Regions from separate parts of the Nostoc sp. DedQUE07 genome, predicted to be linked through region 4. Evidence: predicted binding sites of a transcription regulator. Region 4 holds the regulator's gene; each other region holds the start of a gene.

Region 1 (5,486 bases), on a different contig from region 4:
GCTTTGGCAGTAATGCTCAATCCCATCGCCTTCTTAGATATCCTTGGCGGAACTGTTGCTGATTTAGCTTTAATTCGCGCTCTCGCTAGATTGTATGGTTTGCCGATGACTAGCTATGAAGCCGGGAAAATTTTAAAAACGATTTTATTTAGTTCTGGCGGCTTGCTACTTGGAGAACTAGGTAGTAGTTTTCTTTTGGGTTTAAATAAAAGTACGGCTGCGATCGCTAGTGGTGACAATCCCAGCAATATTACTGCTTTTGCTGGCAGTGCGATCGCTCAAGCTGGTATCGCAGGTTATGGCGCATATTCTGTTGGCAAAGCTGCCCAAATCTATCTCGAAAAAGGCTGCACTTGGGGACAATTAGGCGCTAGCAGCGTCATTCAAGAAATTCTCTCTCAAGTTGACCAAAATACAATTCTGTATCGTTTGCGACAAGAATTAAACATAAAGTATTGAGAATAATTAAAAACTGCTATCTTTTTGTTACCGTTTATAAGCGTTTATCAACTTCTATCAAAGTCTTCTGACAATTAACCGACATTCTCAATTTGGGATGCAAGATTGAGAACATGACCACCTCTGCTTGCGATCGCAACTAGTAGAATTCCCATACCTTTTTGAATTTAAAGATGACAAGAGGGTAATCCCACTCAATTTTGCGAAAAAGATGGCGGTGTTTACCACTACTTATTGTGGGAAGCCTATCTAAACTAGAAATGTGAGCTGACTGAGGTCATTAAAAGCTCGCAGTTAATAACTCTGTCTGTAAATTAAAGGTGAAAGTATCATGACAACTACCCTAAAAATTGAAATTGCTGGGGCGGCAACTCTTGAAGAAGCCATTACTAATGCCATTACTGAAGCTCGGACAACTTGCGATCTAGATGGCAGTAATTCTGCTGGTTGTGCTGTAGCGTGGGACATTGTAGAAGAATTGCAGGCTGAAAAATCTCACCAACATCAAGCAAAATCCAAAAAAACCTCTTTGGAAAATTACTGCGATCGCCATCCAGATTCCGTAGAATGTCTAATCTACGACCTTTAATAAGAAAGAATTCAGGAGTCAGGAATCAGAATTCAGTATGAATTGGAGTCAGAGTGCAGACTTCGGCGTGAGCGCTCAGTCGAACGCTGAACATATCGGTTTAAGTCCCTGACTAATTGATTCTGAATTCTGCATTCTTTTTTAACTCTTGCGTAAATCAGTTGTTGCTGATTGCGTTATTTGCTTAATTGCTTCTAAATCAACTGGTGGTGTTTCACTTTCTATTGCCAACCACAAAAGATATTCGATATTCCCAGCCGGGCCAACGATCGGCGACCAAGTTAAGCCTTTGTATTTCCATCCTAATTCGTGGGCAGCTTGCAAAACCTGGAAAATGGCATCAGCTTGGTCGTTTGGATCGCGTACAACACCTTTTTTACCCACACGGGATCTGCCGACTTCAAACTGTGGCTTGACTAACAATACAGCTTCTCGGTTAGCTTGAGTTAGTTGCCACAAAGCAGGCAGAATCTTAGTTAAAGAAATAAACGATACATCAACCACCGCCAAATCAGGAATCGGGTCATTTTCACCATATAACTCATCTGGTCGTAGTTGCCGTAAATTGGTGCGTTCCCGTAAAATCACCCGCGAATCATTTCGCAACCGCCAGTCAACTTGTCCGTAACCAACATCAATACCGTAAACTTGTTTTGCTCCAGCTTGCAAGAGACAATCAGTAAAACCACCAGTAGAAATCCCACCATCTAAACAAATGCGCTCTACTACGGGAATGGCAAATACTGATAAAGCTTTGGAGAGTTTTTCACCGCCTCTAGAAACAAAAGGCGATCGCTTTTTAATATTTATTTGAGCCGAAATATCAACTTCAGTACCAGGTTTATCAACTAACTGCTGATTAACAGTAACTTCCCCCGCCTGAATTAACCGTTGTGCTAAGGCGCGAGAAGAACATAAATTTAGCTCTACTAATAGTGTGTCGAGTCGCTGTTTAGCCAATTAACTAGACTCTCCTGGTAAGATTAAAGCCAAAGCACGATTAATAATTTCTTCTTGGTTAACCAGCTTTTCTAATTCTTGGGTTTCATAACGACCTTCTTCTACTTCTAGAGAAGCCCGATCGATGGCATTTAAATAGGCTTCTGCTAAAATTTCTAACAATTCCTCTGGCGTAAGATAATAGCCCCCAGCTTTGCGCCGCTTATTTTCTCGTTGAATTTCCCGAATTGAATTCCGAATTGAGACTTCCCAAGAACGAGTCGTGCGATTTTCCGCTTGTTGTTTAATCAGAAGCAACAGCAAAATCACTGCATAGCTACGAATCGTTTTGATTATGTCATTTCGGCTCATTTCCTCTAATTCTTCAACTATAATCAATGCTCCTTGAACATCGCCTTTAACAAGCAAGTCTTTCAGAGTTAATAATTCTTCCATCATCAGCGCCTCAAACATCGGCAACTTCTATTGTGGCTTATAGAGGTTCCAGTTTAGATAAGATAGGCTAATGCGTTTCATCTATAAGCGATCGCTACTTAAATGTATTATTCTTTGCAAATACACAATATTCAGATAATTAAGATACAGCAAAATCGGTGTATTGCCGTAGTTCAGCAGGATGGAAACCCAAGACAATATCTTCGCGCAAAATACCCGCTTCTAATAATGCCTCTGCAACTGGCTCAGAAGTACGATCATATTGAATCCACACTTTATCATTAATAATATCTATATGTACCACCGAACCATGTACGCGGCGCACTCCATCCCAGCCAATGTGTAACACTTCGTAGTCGTTTCGCTCCGAGTCAATGACTGCTTCTGTGTCTATTTGACCGTTAGCAGGCTTGTGACTAGCATAGTCAAATATCAACTGACGAATAATTTCACGATACCGAGTTAGCTTATCCATCTGATAATCCTTTCTAGTTGCTCGTCAAAGACAATTAGGTTTATTCTTATACTATTAAGAATTAGCTGACCAAAGCGTTCGGAAAATATACCTTCGTAAACCCGCTTGGGAATTGCTGGTTATGATTTTGCCCTTTGCAGGCAAAATCTTGAATAAAGCCCTTCTCAACGTCTAGAGTTCACAAAAAAGCGATCGCTCCATTAAACCAAAGTGCGATCGCTATTTAAGTTTATGTCGGGGCAGACACCTTGCCCACCTAAAATCTAAATATCTATCTCGCTCAACTCACGTGTAATGTGATCGAATGGTTCATCTACAAAAGCACTATTAACCACACCTGCTGCTGCTACTTGCTCCTTAATTAGCTCCTTGAGAATCTGGATACCGCGAACCGTAGGGCCAATAGGTACTCCTAAAGAATTGTAAGTTTCCCGCAGCCCTTGCAGCACTCGTTCATCCAACACATTGGTATTCCCAGCAACCAGCGCATAAGTGGCGTAGCGCAGATAGTAGTCCATATCGCGCAGACAAGCTGCATAACGACGAGTTGTATAAGCATTTCCACCAGGGCGAATCAATTCTGGCAGTTCTTCAAATAACTGTAAACCAGCTTGCTTGACAAGTCCAGCCGCATTAGAATTGATTGCCGCCGCCGCTTGTACTCTTGCTGTACCACTATCAAAGTAAGACTTTAGGCTATCGATCGCATTCCGGTCAAAATAACGACCAGCTAAGTCATAATTCTTAATTAAACTTGTTACTGCATCGCGCATTCCTTCTTCTCCCAATCATTGCTATTTATGGTTTGATATTTATTTGGCTGCACTTATGCACCAGTAAATTTTTGTGCTATTAAAAATAGATTCGGCACAAAAACAATCTATCCACTACATAAGGATTTTATGTCAAAGTTGACCCTATATGATGAACTTTCCAGTTTTGTACAGATGATCGCCGAAAGGTTAATATAACCTGATAATCCAGATATCTGTAGCACAAGCTACAAAATCAGCTAATGTCTAGTATTTAAGATATTTCTGGTGTGTCACGGCCTGATTGAGATCGGTAGGGTTAGGATGCAATGTAAGATTTTGGTTTACTTTAGGAAATTGGTAGAGAAGGAGTAACAATGACAACACCACAAGAAGTCTTGAAATTGATCCAAGACCAAAAAATTCAGCTGATCGATCTCAAATTCATCGATACAGTAGGGACTTGGCAGCACCTCACACTGTACCAAAACCAAATCGATGAGACTGCATTCACTGATGGCGTACCGTTTGACGGTTCCAGCATCCGGGGTTGGAAAGCGATCAACGAATCGGACATGACGATGGTACTCGACCCCAACACTGCTTGGATAGACCCATTCATGGAAGTCCCAACGCTAAGTATAATTTGTAGTATTAAAGAACCCCGCACGGGTGAATGGTACAATCGTTGCCCACGCGTTATTGCCCAAAAAGCAATAGATTACCTGGTTTCCACTGGTCTTGGCGACACAGCCTTCTTTGGCCCTGAAGCTGAGTTTTTCATCTTTGACAGTGCTAGATTTGCCCAAACCGCCAACGAAGGCTACTACTTCTTAGAGTCCGAAGAAGGTGCTTGGAATTCCGGTAAAGCTGGTACAGATAACAAACCCAACTTGGGTTACAAACCACGCTTCAAAGAAGGTTACTTCCCAGTTTCACCGACGGATTCTTTCCAAGATATCCGTACAGAGATGCTGTTGACGATGGCACAATTAGGTGTACCCATTGAAAAGCATCACCACGAAGTTGCTACTGGTGGTCAGTGCGAACTAGGTTTCCGTTTTGGTAAGTTGATCGAAGCGGCTGACTGGTTGATGATTTACAAATATGTCATCAAGAACGTTGCCAAGAAATACGGCAAAACCGTTACCTTTATGCCAAAACCAATTTTTGGCGATAACGGTTCGGGAATGCACTGTCACCAGTCCATTTGGAAAGACGGCCAACCTCTGTTTGCAGGTGATAAGTATGCTGGTTTGAGCGATATGGGGTTGTACTACATTGGTGGTCTTCTCAAACACGCCCCAGCGCTGTTGGCAATCACCAACCCTAGCACCAACTCATACAAGCGCCTAGTACCTGGTTATGAAGCTCCTGTGAACTTGGCTTACTCCCAAGGGAACCGTTCTGCTTCTATCCGTATTCCTTTATCTGGTACTAACCCCAAAGCCAAACGTTTGGAATTCCGTTGTCCAGATGCTACTTCTAACCCCTATTTGGCATTTGCTGCAATGCTTTGTGCTGGTCTCGATGGCATCAAGAACAAAATCCATCCTGGTGAACCCTTAGATAAGAATATCTATGAACTCTCTCCAGAAGAACTGGCAAAGGTTCCTTCAACTCCAGGTTCTTTAGAGTTGGCTCTGCAAGCACTAGAAAAAGATCACGCCTTTTTGACCGAATCAGGCGTCTTCACGGAAGACTTTATCGAAAATTGGATTGACTACAAACTAGGTAACGAAGTCAAACAGTTGCAGCTGCGTCCTCATCCTTACGAGTTTTACCTCTATTACGATGCTTAATTAAGAGTCGTATC
Region 2 (5,486 bases), on a different contig from region 4:
TGTTTCAAAAAATGCAAATATTACTAGCTTTAGCTATAAATATTGCTGATAGTTCCTAGACTACGTTCACAATCAAAAGCTAGATTATGACGTGCCTATTACTTTACTCAACAGCAAAGTTCATCAGATTGTGGCGTTCTGTGTTTGGCAATGATTAGCCAACACTGGTGCATACGCTTAAACCCCTACAGCTTGCGTAACTTAACGCCAGTAAATTTCACAGGTGCATTTCACCAGCCTTTAGTAGAAGCAGCCCAAACTTGCAGGATGTGAAGCGTTATCAGTGAGGACTAGTTTTAAGTAAGCTGGACTCATACTATAACCCCTAGATAGCTCGTTGTCAAGTAATTCATTGTGTAGTTGTCTGGAGAGATAAAGGCGATCGCATATTGATTTTTGATCTTGTACGCCATTTAGCCCAATTGTTACTACATTTGTAATCTCAATTTTTTAAATCTGCTATAGGACTCGCATTTAATTTTTGCAAAAACTTCCCTGTTCCTTGTTCTCTGCCTACGCAAATAATTTCTCGGAATCAAAACGGATTTCTATAAATATTCAGACATTAGAGAAATCACTGCTAAATCAACTTCATAATATTCTTTGTTAATTAGCTTTATCTCTATTCTCCAATTTTCTAATATTGTACAAAATTAGACTACTAATTTTTTAATAAAAGTATCCATTTGCGGATATTTTTATTAACTCCGCTAACGAACTTTAGAATTATCTATATATATTATTAGCCAAAACTTGTATTTGAAGTCTGGGCTATTTTAAGATGACTATCCAAGCATGATGAAATATTCACGCTCGGTTTACAGCAATTTTCTTGAGATCCGCTAAAGCTGTAGTTTTTGCAAACCAATCAAGACCAGGTTAATAAGTATTATTATCCAATTGAACTTATTTAAATAATAGGTTCAATCCTATGGCTGGCAATGGTTTTATAACCGATTTACTAATATTTTTATCGAGTTGTTTTACATTCTAGTTAATGGTACTATTTTCTAGTGACTCGATAATAATAAAGGTTTTAAAATAATATCGGGTGAGGGGTAACACCCCTCAAAAATTAACCAAAGGGGACAAAACTAAAAGCTGCACAATCCACAAGTAAGTATCTGAATACATTCAGTAAATTTAACCTATAAATAGACTAAATTAGCAGATGACACGAACGACAAAAAATAGTATAAATACGAATGGTGCTAGTACCGCTCAAAGATAAATATATTTTTTCTGTTAGTCTAAAAAAATATGCAAACTTCCCGGAAATTGCCTAATTCAACAGTAGTAAGAAATATAAGCGTGTGAACCAAGAAAATTCATTTACTTATGGATTTTTATCTTTTGTAAACATCTCACACCGCTCTATTGCTAATAATTGGCCACAAGCAATTCAACCTTTTCAAAAAGGCTAGTGCAGTCTGTACGCCTCAATTGAAACACCAACAATCGCAAAAAAAGAAAATAGTTTACTTCATCCAGGATAACTAAAACTATGATGAATCATGACATTGCTGGTATTAGTAGTAACTTAGATAAGACAGTAAAAGCTCAACAATTTGACAAAGTAGTTGAGGCAATTCTTGCCGGGAAGTATTCCTGGGCATGTGTTTTAATGCTGCGATTTGGTGGTTATAATCCTCTCCATTACATTCCATATCGCACCTATAATCGATTGCTCAAAGAAAATTCTCAAGCCGATAGAACAAAACAACAGCAAACTGAAAATCTAAAAATGCTGAAACACGCTCATGATTCTCGGTCTGAGAATAATGTGTCATCAAGCTGCTTAAGCAAAATTAAAGACCTAGCTTATCTAGAAGTAGCTAGAAAGCAAAAAGCATAAATCCTTGGTGGGAGTTTAGACCAGAGATTGACATAGCAAATTAACGAACATCAATCAAGCACATCGCCATTAAAACCAGAAAATGTTCAAGACGTTTCCTTGAAATCCTGTGGATTCAATTAAAAAGTATTTGGAATCAATAGATTCTGCTCTAAAGCTGATTGATTATCTGAAAGCCTGCGATGCTAATTTAAAATTTATAGCATGGCAGGTTTTCTATCGCAGTCATTAATTTTATAGATTTGGCAAAAATCTGCCAAAATGGCAAATATATACTAATGATATTGGTAAACTAATAACAACCACAACTTCAACCAAAATAGAGGTGATTTGGCAAGCAAGTTAATTTAAAAAATAAAATCAACGATTAGTTCTAACTATGAAATAAATCAAACTGATTACAAAAGTAGTCAGCATTTCATGGAGTAAATAACTCCTAGACCAAGACCAATAATTCAACTGTTACTACTGGTGGTTCTTTTTCTGAGGAAGTCTGAGCAAAGAGAATTTGGGGAGGTGGATTCCCCCAAGCCAAATTTTACACAGCTTTCACTGACTGCAGACGGTGCGAGTAATGCTCATAAAACTTTCTATCCTGTGATTGGTGTTGCTTTAGTTAATAAAGCAAACGCTTAACATCAATTCCAGGAACGGAAATAGAAAAGTTGCGGTGAAATTGTTGTCCTTGGCTGATAGAACTAGTAGCTTATACGCTTCTCTTTCGGCTATTGTAATCCTAGTCCTCCCAACCGGGATTATCTTTAGTTTCTAAACTTTCAATTTATATAACACTACTGGAAGTTCAAAACTTGAATAGCTTCCAGTTTTTTATCTGTATATAAAAAAAATAAGCTAGGCAAATTGCCCACCTTATTTTTTGTGAAAACTAGACATTTGGTGAAATTTATCTAGAATCCTTGTAGAGACCTAGCACAGCTACGTCTCTACATTCTTTTTGACTTCCATATTTAATAATTGGTTAATTCAAAAAGGAATTAAACCTTAGCTAATTCTGGAGTAGGACTCTTGCTGTTGCGAATTGCTGTAATAGCCTCAGCATAATCTTTAGCATTAAACACAGCTGAACCAGCGACGATCGCATTGGCTCCCGCTTCCAAAACTTGCCAGGTATTATTTGCCTTCAGCCCCCCATCCACTTCAATCCAGGGGTCAAGACCGCGTTCATCACACATTTGGCGTAGCTTGCGGATTTTGGGTAACACACCAGGGATAAAGCTTTGACCACCAAAACCAGGGTTGACGCTCATAATTAGTACTAAATCACACAAATCTAGAACATATTCAATTAGCTCTAGAGGGCTACCAGGATTAAGTACAACTCCAGCTTTCTTACCAAGCTCTTTTATTTGCCCCAAGGTGCGGTGTAGGTGTGGAGAGGCATTATGCTCGCAGTGTACGGAGATAATATCGGCACCCGCTTTAGCAAATCCTTCTACATACTTTTCTGGCTCCACAATCATCAAATGGACATCCAGAGGCTTAGTTGTAACCGGACGAATCGCCTCCACAATCAGAGGGCCTATCGTAATATTAGGTACAAAACGACCGTCCATTACATCAACATGAATCCAATCTGCTCCGGCTGCGTCTACGGCGCGAATTTCGTCACCCAGACGGCTAAAATCGGCTGATAGGATAGATGGAGAAATTACAATGGGCTTTTGAGATAGGTTTTGGGTCATGGCTAGTGGGTTTTTAAGCGTCCTCGTCTGTAAGCATTGTAACAAAGCATTGAGCAAGACTCATAAGTTTGATCCCGGTCTTTTTGCAGGAGTAGAAAGCAGAGGGAAAATAATAACTCCGAATTCCTAGCTCCTAACTCCTAACTCCTAACTCCTAACTCTTGACCAATGACTAATGACAAATAACAAATGACTAAAAAACTAACCTGGATAATTTGGGGATTAACTGCTTCTTGTCTGAGTGCGCCGGTAATTGCTTCGGCTTTAGAGTCTGCTTTGGGAACTAACGGTATTGATGCTTTGAAGCTACACCAAGCTCCTTATAATTTAATCGGTCGCAAGATTGCTATTGGTCAAGTGGAAATTGGTCGACCGGGAATGTTTGGGTGGGATAAGGCGGTGTCTAAAAATCGTGCCATATCTTTAGCAGCGGTTTTCTTACGCAATGGCCCAGCTAAGTCTAATACTGGTGTTGACCCCCACGCCTACAATGTCGCTGGTGTGATGGTGAGTCAAGACAAAGCTTTGCCAGGAGTTGCGCCGGGAGCGCGATTGTATTCATCAGCAGTGGGTTCCACTAAAAACATGGGTCAGCCAGAAGAGTGCTTATCGGCACAGCACATAGCGCTCCAAAATGGTGGTGATGTCCGTGCGATTAACTTTAGCTTTGGGGAACCTCTGAGCCGCGATCCTCGACCGGAAGCTACTTTAGACGGCAATGCTTTATTAACTTTATGTGTTGACTGGTCTAGTCGCGCTCATGATGTTTTGTATGCGATCGCAGGCAACCAGGGCAAAGGCGGCATTCCTATTCCTACAGATAATTTTAATGCAATCAACGTGGCTTTTTCATCCCGCCGAGGGGGAGTTTTTAACAAAGTAGACGTGGCTAATCTGGCGGGTGTTAACCAAGGGGTGAATCAAAGACTAGCTGGAAAGGAATTTGACCTTGATGGGCGTCGCGCTATCAGTTTAGTTGCTCCTGGTAATAATATTCCTTTGCTCAATCCAGATGGCAAATTGAACAAGGTTACAGGTACTAGTTTTGCCGCGCCTCAAGTTACAGCTACCGTTGCTCTGTTGCAGGAACTTGCAGACCGACAGATGCGGACAAAACAACCCCACTGGAGCATTGATTCTCGGCGTCATCAAGTGATGAAAGCTGTATTGCTGAATTCAGCAGACAAACTTCTAGATAGCGGCGATGGCTTAAGGTTGGGAATGACTCGGACGCTAATTGATAAGCAAAATCAAAACTGGCTAGATTCTGATGCTTATAAAGATCCAAAGATTCCCTTAGATGCCCAAATGGGAGCGGGTCATTTGAATGTATTTCGCGCTTATCAGCAATTTAATGCTGGTCAATGGCAAGCATCAGCTGCGGTACCGGCTATTGGTTGGGATTATCGCACAGTTGATGTTGGAGCATCTGTTGACTATATATTAGCAAAACCGTTAAAGCAGGGAAGTTTTGTTGCTGTCACCCTGAGTTGGGATCGATTGGTAGAACTCAACGATAAAAATAAAAACCAGCAATATGATGTAGGCGAAAATTTTCGCGATCGCGGCTTAAATAATCTCGACCTATACTTAGTAAAAGCTGATGCTCAAAATTCGGAAGCTGGTGCTGTTTGCTCCTCAATCAGCCAAATTGATAGTGTAGAACATATTTTCTGCCCCGTTACTGCTACTGGCAATTACAAAATCCGCGTCCAATTTCGTCAAAAGCTCAATGAAGCGACTCAACCCTACAGTTTAGCTTGGTGGAGTGTACCTATTAATTGAAATAAGTTAGCACAAATATCTGTGTAAAATTACAGCGTTTTTCTCGTTCCTATACAGAGCATGGGAACGAGATTTCGTGCCTCTGAGAAATGTTATTCGATCTATAAAAACCTCACAGAAGTGGTTATTTTTGATCGCGTAGC
Region 3 (5,486 bases), on a different contig from region 4:
GCTCCGTGGCATGAACAGAAACATACAACGGAGATAAGCGCATTTGTTCAATCCGCTGCCATTCTCTTTCTGGTAAATTGGTCAGGGTAAGATAAGAGCCGTACAAAAAGCTTAAGCGGTAATCGTCGTCTTTAAAGTACAAGCTGGTGCGCTTACCTGGTGGTTGTTGGTCGATAAAGCAAAAAGGACAACGGTTATTACACTGAATTAAGCCATCAAATAGGGCAGTTTCAAATTCTAGTCCCAAGTCTTGGTCGTAATCTTTTTCGATTTCCAAGCTATGAGTTTTACCAGTAGCGTCTAAAACTTCTAATTCTAAAATTTCATCAGCACACAAAAACTGATAATCAATTAAATCGCGGGGATGTGTACCATTGATTGCAACGATCGCATCCCCAACTTCAAAACCAATCTCTGCGGCTATTGAGTCTGGAAGAACTTTGGTAATTCGAGCAGGATGAATGGTAGTCATGGGGAATGGGGCATTGGGCATAGGGCATTGGGCATTATAGCGTTTCTTAGTTGAGTTTAATACAGACTTAACCTCAGCCTCTTCCCTAGTCGCGTTGGGGAGTAAAATTTAAAGCCTCTCTCCTTTTAGGAGAGAGGAATGGAAGTGAGGTTAGATTGTATTACATACAACCGAGCGATCGCTCTAGTCATTTGCTTTGGACAAAGGACAAATGACAAATGACTAATGACTAATGACTAATGAATATTATCCTTTCCAACCAGCTGCGATCGCTAGTAAGATTGCACTACCGAATGCTAATCTATACCATACGAATATCAAAGTGTTTTTGGTTGCTAAGTATTTGATCAAAAATGCAATTGATAGGTAGGAAAAAATAAACGTTGAAATAATTCCTAAAATTAACAGTGCAACAATGTTATCTGGCAACTGGTGAGCTTGAAACAACTTGAATATTTTCAAGCTTTTGTACAGCGTCGCAATTGTAAGAGTTGGAAACCCTAACAAAAATGAGAATTTTGCTGCTGTAGCACGTTCTAATCCTAAAAATAAGGCAGTTGTCAACGTCGAACCAGAACGAGAAACGCCCGGAATCAAGGCAAGTGTTTGTCCCAATCCAACCAAAATACCATCCTGAATCTGCAATGACTCAAAACCGCGCTTACGAGTGCCAATTTTTTCTGCTAGAGCTAGTAAAAGTGCCATAATAATTGACATGATGCCAATAATTAATGCACTCTCAGGTAAAATATCTTTCAAAAGGAAGCCGAAAATTAAAGCCGGCAGTGTTCCGACGACAATACCGACAAGAATCTTCCATTCTTCGCGTTGCCAGTCTTTGGCTTTTAGTGCTTCGATTCCACCTTTGACAATACTAGAAATCAGCGACCAAAAATACCCCACAATTGCGATAACGCTGCCGAATTGAATCGCATCAACAAAATCTTTAGAACCTAGTTCTTTCCAACCAAATACCTTGGTAAAAATTATAAGATGTGCAGTACTACTGATTGGTAAAAACTCTGTAATACCTTGAACAATACCTAAAATAAAAGCTTGAATAAACTCCATATACAATTAATACCTTTTTCGTGTGATAGAGATCGTGATGAACATTGTTTGGCTGAGTTTAGCTGATGATGTTGCTTTATATACTCTCTATTGCACCCAATCTTGTAGAAAACTCAATTTGACCGATCGAAAACATCATCGAAGACGCTGACTATGTTCTTACACCCGCCTCAATAAGTCAACGCAATTTGAAAAATTCATCAAATTTTAATATTTAGCAGACTCATAGCAGCTGACTTTTCACCTCTGTGTAATCCCTTATTTATAAGGAACTACAAAGGAGTTCTGTATCAGTGGAACTTTAATGGATTCGTCTGGCGCAGAATGTTTTGTTTGGTTTGCACCAGCGCTTGTGGAAATTTTAGTATAATTACAATGCCCCAGGGGGGGATTTGAAAATGTGATATCTTAAGTAAAATAAAGTTTAGTAACAAATATTAAAAACTTTGATTAATAATACACTGTCTTCCTACAGCGTTTCTACCCCTTCTATTGATACTGAGTTGGATTTAGCTGATACTGCGCAAAACGGTATCAGACAATTGGAATCTACACTTTCCCTTTCTTCCTCTTTACCCTTATCTCCTTCTACCCGACAAACTTGGTTAGTGTTTGCAGCAGCGGTGTTTTTGGTAACAGTGCCAGTATTTATAGAAGCGCCAATAGTGCGATCGCTACCAAGTCTGAGTTTAGCGCTGACAGGATTTTGGGTATGGCTCAGTTTTGTATTAATGTCACGTCCTGCAACTTACGTCTGGGGCGATTTGCTCTTGGGGTTTAGCTGGAGTTGGTTAGCAGGAGCGATTTACTGGGGTTGGTTACGTTGGGAACCTTTATGGCATCTGCCTGTGGAATTTATCGGTTTACCGTTTGCTTGCTGGTGTCTGGCAAAGAATTGGGGCAAGGTAGGTAACTGGTTTTATTTAGGTTCTTTACTCGGTACAGTTTTAACAGATATATATTTTTATATAGTAGATTTGATGCCCTATTGGCGGCAAATTATGAGAGTAGATGCAGATGTAGTACCGCAAATCTTACAAAATGCTCTCATACAAGTACAAGCACCTTGGGGACAAACTTGGGCGATAATTCTCGCCGTAGTGCTATTAACAGTAGGAATTTCAGCTTTAGGTCGAAATCAAAGACACTGGTATGCCTTTGGTGGCGCAGTTTTAAGCACAATTTTGGTAGACAGCCTATTTTTGTTAGCTGCGATCGCAGCGTGAAGAAGGTAGGAGACACTATATAGGAATCCATTTTGATTCGGAGAAATTATTTGCGTAGGGAGGGAACAGGGAACAGGGAAGAAGGAATAAAAGTGTACTGAGTTTTTTTCAAAAATCAAATACGAGTCCTATTATATGTTGATGTTGCAATGAGCGTGTGGGCTTCTCTTACTGAAACTTTTCCCAGCCCAATCTACGGCACATCAAAAATGATGCTGTAGATGATTAATTAGTTAAGAAATATTACATAAAAATCGATCGGCATCAAGTCTTTTTTGGCAAGGTTTTCGATCTTAGAAATCGTGCAGTTTTGTGTCTGCTTGAAAGGTAGAATCAGCCACCCCGAAAAGATTTCGTCAAGCAGAGAATGCTGCTGGAATCGTCGATGTAACGCTATTGCAGCCATACAGGCACTCTTTCCACGATGAAAATTTTTGGCAAAAGTATAGTCAAACCCAGTAACGGTAAATATTGTGGATATTAATACGCTGTATATTAGTTTCTGATGACTGCTGTGTTGACTAAGCTATCAGCTTTTGTCCTTTGTCCTTTGTCCTTCGTCCTTTGTCAGTTGTCAGTTGTCCTTTGTCCCTTGTCAGTTGTCCTTTACAAATGACCAATGACCAATGACCAATGACCAATGACCAATGACTAATGACTAATGACTAATAACTGTTGTTAGCTTAAAACTTTTATTGCTGTTTGATGGAAAGAGGTAGAAAAATCGTGAAAGGATTGGCGCGTTTATTAACAGTGTTTAGCTTGTTACTTAGTTGCTGGGGATGGTTGGGAACAACTCAGATAGCCCAAGCTGCTAGTTTCAACAGTTTTGCTTTTCCCCAAGTCCCAGTTCTGGCAATTGAGCGGCAGAATCGGGCAGACGCTAAACTAAGAACGGAATTTGGTAAAAAAATTGATTTGAATAATACCAACGTCCGAGCTTTTCAACAGTTTCCAGGGCTTTATCCTACCTTGGCTAAGAAAATCATCACCAATGCTCCCTACCAAAAGGTAGAGGATGTATTGGATCTTCCAGGATTGAGCGATCGCCAAAAACAAACCCTGCAAGCCAACCTCGATAAATTCACCGTGACAGACCTAGAGCCTGCCTTCAATGAAGGAGACGATCGCTTTAACAACGGTATCTACAGATAACTGAATTGCAGTTAATGTAGCAAATAGCAGCCCACTCCTGATTCTAGGGAGTGGGAGATGATATGAGTTAGGAGTTAGGAGTTTTGAGTTAAAAATTCAAAACTCCTAACTCCTAACTTCTAACTCCTCACTTCCCCCTACACATTACCTTGTCTCAGATAGATATTCCCAGCCAATTTGATGTCTTAGTAGTCGGCGCTGGTGCCGCTGGACTATACACAGCGCTATGTCTGCCAGAATCCTTGCGAGTCGGTTTGATTACCAAAGAAACCGTTGCTTTATCCGCTAGTGATTGGGCACAAGGTGGCATTGCCGCAGCGATCGCGCCAGAAGATTCTCCCACGCTGCACATTGAAGATACGATCCAGGCGGGTGCAGGTTTATGCGATCGCACCGCTGTTGAATTTCTCGCCGAACATGCCCCTAGCTGCATTCAATCCCTAGTTAACTTGGGGGTAGCTTTTGACCGTCATGGTCAAGCCTTAGCTTTAACTTTGGAAGCCGCCCATTCTCGCCGCCGTGTTCTCCACGCTGCTGACACTACAGGCAGAGAAGTTACTACTACCCTCACCGCTCAAGTATTACGTCGCCAAAATATTCAAGTCATTCAGCAAGCTTTGGCTTTGAGTTTGTGGATTGAACCCGAAACTGGTTGCTGTCAGGGAATTAGCCTGTTTTATCAAGGTAAAATCACCTGGATAAGAGCTGGTGCTGTGGTACTAGCAACCGGTGGCGGCGGTCAGGTATTTGCCCAAACCACTAACCCGGCAGTGAGTACCGGTGATGGGGTAGCGATCGCAGCTCGTGCTGGGGCTATCCTCCGCGATTTAGAATTTGTCCAATTTCACCCGACTGCTCTCACTAAACCTGGTGCCGATCGCTTCTTGATCAGCGAAGCTGTACGCGGTGAAGGGGCACATCTCATCGATAATGAAGGGCGGCGTTTTGCTTTTGACTATCACCCTGCGGGTGAACTTGCGCCTAGAGATGTGGTCAGTAGAGCAATTTTCAGCCATTTACAACGTACTGCCCTTGATTTGGCTACTGCTCATGTGTGGTTAGATATGCGCCCCATCCCCGCTGACAAAATTCGTCAGCGCTTTCCCAATATCATCAAAGTTTGTCAGCATTGGGGAGTTGATGTCTTCCACGAACCAATTCCTGTAGCGCCAGCTGCCCATTACTGGATGGGTGGAATTGTTGCGGATCTGATGAATCGCACAAATATCTCTGGTTTGTATGCAGTGGGTGAAACCGCTAGTACTGGAGTACATGGAGCAAATCGCCTTGCCAGTAATTCCCTGTTAGAATGTATTGTGTTTGGGGCCCAGATGGCTGATATTAAGTTAGAAAATATTGGGCTATCCTCAGAAATACCAGTGCTGCCGTTACGGAAATTTAATGCCGATCCTAGTGAGTGGCACATCCAACAAGCACAGCTAGAAGCACTCAGGGAGAAGTTACCGCGTCTAGTGTGGGAAAGTGCTGGTATTTGTCGGGAGCAATCAAGGCTGGAAAGTGCGATCGCGACTATTGAATCTTGGCAGCAAGATTTTGCCGCC
Region 4 (5,486 bases):
AATTAAATGCTAAAATGTATAAAGTTATTTATGAAAATCCACTTAGAAACCGCTAACTTTTAAAAAGCCTTTTTTAGTTTGTGATGAGGACTCCACAAGACATTCTCCCTACTTTTTTAGGCATTGGTGTTAGAGATAGTTATTTTAGTAAGACTACCCAATCGTATAAGAGTCTATGCGTAATTCACAAAATCTTTTTATCTGTAGTTTTTAATTTATTGTATGCTTCAGATACTTTTGCCCAACATTTGAAGTACATATAGATTCAAAAAACAGCTATCTTGCGGCATAAATATATTGTGGGTTCCCAACAAAAACTTTCAGCGACATAATTATGATACGAGTGTTAGACACTGCTTAATTTGGGTATTTACGCTAGAGACTGCTTCACATTGCGAGTGGGAACGATTCCTGAAATGTACCAGTAGTTGAAATGCGATCGCTAGAAGCAACGAAAAAATTAGCATTTCTCGTTTGATTTATTTTCCAATATCTATGACGAACTATGACCCTCGAAGTAAAACTCGCTAACGCTTCTCTAGGAGAGGCTACGCCTAGTTTGCTTACGCTATCGGTGGCGCAACTCCAGGATGCTGAAGTCATCTTACTCATAAACACAACCTAGTTAACTACAAATACCCACTTTGTCAGTTTGTCTAATTGAGATATGTTTGGTAAATAAAATAAGTAGCCTAGATCATCGGCTGTTATTCCACACTTGACATAAAGCATTGTGAGTGCAAAACGTCTGCCAGAAACCATTGCCCATGTCAGAATTACCCGCCAATCCTGGCAACACGGCTTCCTTGAAGGTGAAGTGAGTGCGGGTGAGTTTGAGTGGCATTTCCAGTGGCATTTTCGTCGGGGAGAACTTGCCGTCAAGCCTTCCCAAGGTCGCGCCTTAATCAAAGAACCTCTGGGTCGATTCTTAGAGCAACAAGATTACCAGCTAGAGCCTGGAGGAGACTATGCTTTTACGATTCGGGCGGAACTTTAAAAGTTTGGAGTTATTCAATTTTGGATTCTGGATTGAAAAAAAAAGTGTTCGACTGAGCGCTCACGCCGAAGTCTAAAATCTAAAATTGGCTGGTTGCTGATTCAGTGAGGCGATTTAAGTATCTTTCGATTAAAAGGATGGCAACAATGTCATCTATGGGTCTTGGAGGCTGTCGTAGACCCTGTGGCAATAGCTTGATTAGCCCTTTGGGCGGGAACATTTGCCAATAGCGATCGCGTGCTTCTAAGGTTGTGTAGCGCTCATCTACTAAAATAATACTCAACGGTTCTGTCAATTCTTGATATAATCTCTGTCTCCACTGTTTGGCTGTAGTTTGGTCGCCCATGACCATCAAAGAGATCGGAAACCTTTGGCGCAGTGTCTCAATGCTAGCGATCGCCTCTTTTGCTAACACAACTTGATGATAATACAGTTGCCGATCCAGTCCCATCACCCCTAAACCACACTTATCTCGACCTGGATCGAACCCCAAAATGACTGGTTGCATTGGTGAAAATTCACGGAAATTCATAATTAATTAAAAATTAAAAATGTTCGCATAGTATCTGCTAAATAAAAAATGCAGCTACAGCAATTATTTTGACTGCTGTTCAATATGTTTAAATCTTACTAATAACAGTGTGCAAATAATTTTTTAAGTACTAAAAATAATTTTTCCGTTAACTATTGCTACCAATTTTACTCTCAATGGCCCGGCTGTATAAGTATCCTCTGCTGCGATCGCTTTGATCTCCAAAAGTTGATTATACTGTCTTAATTGGCTGACAAAGCGCAGAAAAGTCCCCTCTACTTGCACATTTTCGACAATTCCGGCATTACGGGCACGAAATTGGGAAGCAGAAATCAGTATTTCTAGCCGCTGCTGTAACTGATAAGATGTCATGGTTTGGGAATCAGCAGTAGTCGTGGCTAACACCGTGCCTCCCGAAAAAACCAGTTGATTCTGGGCTGTATCCGCAAAAAATTCGATCTGCTTTTCTCCCCTGACGTAATTACCAGCAGAAAAAATTCGCACGACGTATTCTTTACCATCGCCAATTTGCTTGCTTAATTGATCGACCCGATCCTGGGTCACGCGCAACAGCTCTAAGTTTGCCGAATTTGCACCAGGTTCGCTTAATTCGAGGTTGGCGTTGCGATTGGCTTCTTGTAAAAGTTGTACCACTGCCTGACGAGCAGCGGCAGGTTGAGTAACACGAATTACAGCAGCAGACAGAACTTGACCGCGAACTAAAGCCAGCTTACCCAAACGCAGGTCGCGGTAGGACTGATAATATTTTTCCAGTCTGGCAACTTCCTGTTCTAGTTCCTCCTGTTGTGCTTCCAATTCTTTGAGGCGCGATTCCCGTTTGGCAATCACTTGCTCTCGTGCTGCAACTTCTACGTTACGCTTTTGAATCAGTTGATCCAGTTGAGCAATTTTTTGATCGCGCGCTTCTATGGCTTCTTGACGGTTAGCAAGTTCGCGATCGCGTTTTTCAATTGCTGTTTTGGCTTCGTCAATGGCTTTTTTCGCTTCTGCATACAGTCGTTGTCGTTCTGTCTTCAAGAGTTCAACTGCCGCCTGTAGCTGTTTTCTCTGATTGGAAACGCTTTGCAACTCAGCTATGGCTTTTTGGTACTGAGTTACAACTTGTCCTAGCTGGCCTTGAGTGCGTTGGAGTTGAGTTTGAGTTTGAGCTTGTTGACTAATAGTGCGATTCAACTGGGCTTGCGTTTCCCTCTGTTTGGCATTTGCCGCCTGCAAGGATTGATTAATTGCCTGCAAGTCTTGTTGTGCTTTTGCTTGAGCAATTCTTGCTTGGTTTAGCTCGCTCTCTACCTGACTTTTCTGCGTTTCTGCGGTTTTTAGCTGTTCCCGCTTCTGTCTGAGGTCTGTTTGAATATCTTCTAACTCAAAGACTCCTTTTCGCAAACCTTCGTCGGCAGCGAATAAAATCCCTAACGTTGATGCTGAAATCAAACCACCAGTAAAAATTGTTACTAGTACGGCGGTGTTTTTTGGACGAAGCTTAAAAAGTGAGAGGCGGGCTTTGCCAACTCGTGTGCCGATGCGATCGCCCACGGTGGCAATTACGCCTCCCAGAATCAAAATTGCTGCGATGAGGATGTATCCGGTGGTCATCTTTAGCTACCGAAATCCTTCCTGATACAGCCTACTACTTTTAAGCATTGTCTGGAAAGAAGTGGAAATTGGCAATAGCTGAAATTATTCAATTTTAGATTTACCTCTAGCTATTAGTGTCATTTTTCAAAATAGAACACGCGCCGATTCCCCTTTCTCCAATTGTTTTTATGTGAACTGTCTACTTAAGGTAACAGGTTTATGCACAGTAATCTTCTTTTTGTGGATAGAAATCATTTTTTTCTCACGCAAATCTCCCAGTAGCCTAGTAACGGTAACACGAGTTGAACCAATTGCCTCTGCGATCGCTTGATGAGATAATTTCAAATCAATTGTGATCCCATCTGCACAAGGAACGCCAAAATCCCGACAAAGAATTAACAAAAAACTCACCAACCTAGAACCCATATCTCGGTGAGCAAGAGTTTCAATCATCATCTCTGTTTGTAAAATGCGCGAAGACAGACCTCGCAGCATTAACATTGATAATTCTGGATTTTCCTTGAGTGCTTGTTCCACTTGTTCAATTGGTGCTGACAGTAATTCCGCAGGCGTAAATGCAACCGCATGGTAAAACCGATCCGACTTATTTCCTGTCAGCAATGACAATACACCAAAAACACTATTTTCCCGCAGCAACGCTACCGTTATTTCCTCTCCTGCCTCGTACACCCTGGAAAGTTTAACAGCACCTTTCAAAAGAAAATAAACTCGTTCGGCAGGATCGCCAGGAAAAAAGATCGTTTTATTGCGTTCAAACGTTTCCACAACTGGCGGAAACGCCCCGGTCGCCATCTGACGAAAAACATTTGCTAGGGCTTTATCTTGTGTCACGATCATCTCCCTTCCCCTACCCAATGCCGGAAAAACAAAAACTGATTACCTAAGAATACACCCGAAAAATGAATAAAGCACCGTCAACCTTTCTGTACTTTCCTATACTCCAACTAATCTCTTCATAACTCTTTGTTTATAATGATACATAATTGTTGATCCTTTCAGCTACTAATTGTTGATAAGTACTTCCAATAGCTATATTCAAAAGGTTTTTTGAAGAACAAATAAAGATATCTTGAGAATATCTTTATAAAAAATCAAGGTTTTTGTCACAGCAAACACCCTTAGCAATATTCATTTTTGTCAAGCCTGTATAAAACAAAGACAAAACGTGCCTCAGATTCTAGTATGCTCCTAATGATCGATCGCATTAACAATTTATATGCTAAATCTGACTGGAAAAAATGCCCTTGTTACAGGTATTGCCAATAACCGCTCGATCGCTTGGGGCATCGCCCAACAACTGCACAAAGCTGGAGCAAACCTGGGTATTACTTACCTGCCGGATGAACGCGGCAAGATGGAGAAAAAAGTCGCGGAGTTGGTAGAACCTCTTAACCCCAGCTTATTTCTTCCCTGTAATGTCCAAGATGAAGACCAAATTAAATCTACCTTTGAGACAATTCGCGAACAGTGGGGAAAGCTAGATATCCTCATCCATTGTCTGGCTTTTGCCAGCAAAGACGATTTAAGTGGAGATTTTAGCCAAACCTCTCGTTCTGGCTTCAACACCGCCTTAGAAATTAGTACTTACTCATTAGTGCAATTAAGTGGTGCAGCGAAACCTTTGATGACAGAGGGAGGTAGTATCGTCACCCTGACATATTTAGGTGGTGTTAGGGCAATCCCCAACTACAACGTTATGGGAATTGCTAAAGCGGGTTTAGAAATGAGTGTGCGTTACCTGGCTGCTGAACTAGGGCCGCAAAATATCCGCGTGAATGCCATCTCCGCAGGCCCCATCCGTACATTGGCATCTTCAGCAGTGGGTGGAATTTTGGATATGATTCATCATGTAGAAGAAGTAGCTCCCCTACGACGCACCGTCACTCAGCTAGAAGTAGGCAACGCTGCGGCTTTCTTGTGTAGTGATTTGTCCAGTGGGATTACCGGACAAATTCTATATGTAGATGCAGGATATGAAATTATGGGAATGTGACGCGATAAAGTTAGGAGTTAGGAGTTATGAGTTATGAATTTTTAACTCCTAACTTCTAACTCCTAACTCTTTTCACTCCCCATGCAAACAACCAATCGCCAAGTTAATTCAAACTACGATCGCCTAACTGAAACTTCTCGGATTGCCACTGTTCACCGCACTACTGGTGAAACTGATGTGCAAGTTACCATCAACCTGGATGGTAGAGGAACTTGCACAGCAGGAACAGGCATTCCGTTTTTGGATCATATGTTGCATCAAATTGCCTCCCACGGGCTGATTGATATAGATGTCCAAGCCAAGGGAGACTGGGAAATTGATGACCATCACACCAACGAAGATGTAGG

Evidence for each region. The regulator NtcA, encoded in region 4, controls nitrogen genes in cyanobacteria. The targets are predictions, from matches to a motif close to TNTGTANNNNNNNNTACANA.
Region 1: glnA (type I glutamate--ammonia ligase) is a predicted target of NtcA. The motif match lies at 3,906-3,925, and genes of this name have one in related genera.
Region 2: rpe (ribulose-phosphate 3-epimerase) is a predicted target of NtcA. The motif match lies at 3,585-3,604, and genes of this name have one in related genera.
Region 3: RMZ95_RS23090 (DUF3120 domain-containing protein) is a predicted target of NtcA. The motif match lies at 1,968-1,987, and genes of this name have one in related genera.

The regions. Positions count from the first base shown of each region.
Region 1 covers NZ_JAVRCC020000024.1:78,785-84,270, reverse strand. The annotation lists gene RMZ95_RS19000 (GTP-binding protein) at 1-459, shown strand, start outside; gene RMZ95_RS18995 (Calvin cycle protein CP12) at 791-1,048, shown strand; gene RMZ95_RS18990 (TlyA family RNA methyltransferase) at 1,190-2,008, opposite strand; gene RMZ95_RS18985 (DUF29 family protein) at 2,009-2,443, opposite strand; gene RMZ95_RS18980 (XisI protein) at 2,583-2,918, opposite strand; gene RMZ95_RS18975 (hypothetical protein) at 2,906-3,031, opposite strand; gene apcB (allophycocyanin subunit beta) at 3,182-3,691, opposite strand; gene glnA (type I glutamate--ammonia ligase) at 4,048-5,472, shown strand.
Region 2 covers NZ_JAVRCC020000068.1:21,961-27,446, reverse strand. The annotation lists gene RMZ95_RS30670 (hypothetical protein) at 151-273, shown strand; gene RMZ95_RS30665 (HetP family heterocyst commitment protein) at 1,505-1,855, shown strand; gene rpe (ribulose-phosphate 3-epimerase) at 2,851-3,558, opposite strand; gene RMZ95_RS30655 (S8 family serine peptidase) at 3,748-5,343, shown strand.
Region 3 covers NZ_JAVRCC020000034.1:34,170-39,655, forward strand. The annotation lists gene RMZ95_RS23080 (TIGR03279 family radical SAM protein) at 1-472, opposite strand, end outside; gene RMZ95_RS23085 (undecaprenyl-diphosphate phosphatase) at 719-1,543, opposite strand; gene RMZ95_RS23090 (DUF3120 domain-containing protein) at 1,990-2,769, shown strand; gene psbU (photosystem II complex extrinsic protein PsbU) at 3,496-3,924, shown strand; gene nadB (L-aspartate oxidase) at 4,074-5,486, shown strand, end outside.
Region 4 covers NZ_JAVRCC020000004.1:167,038-172,523, forward strand. The annotation lists gene RMZ95_RS04980 (DUF3146 family protein) at 734-997, shown strand; gene RMZ95_RS04985 (resolvase) at 1,077-1,529, opposite strand; gene RMZ95_RS04990 (DUF3084 domain-containing protein) at 1,653-3,143, opposite strand; gene ntcA (global nitrogen regulator NtcA) at 3,312-3,983, opposite strand; gene fabI (enoyl-ACP reductase FabI) at 4,363-5,139, shown strand; gene hisB (imidazoleglycerol-phosphate dehydratase HisB) at 5,221-5,486, shown strand, end outside.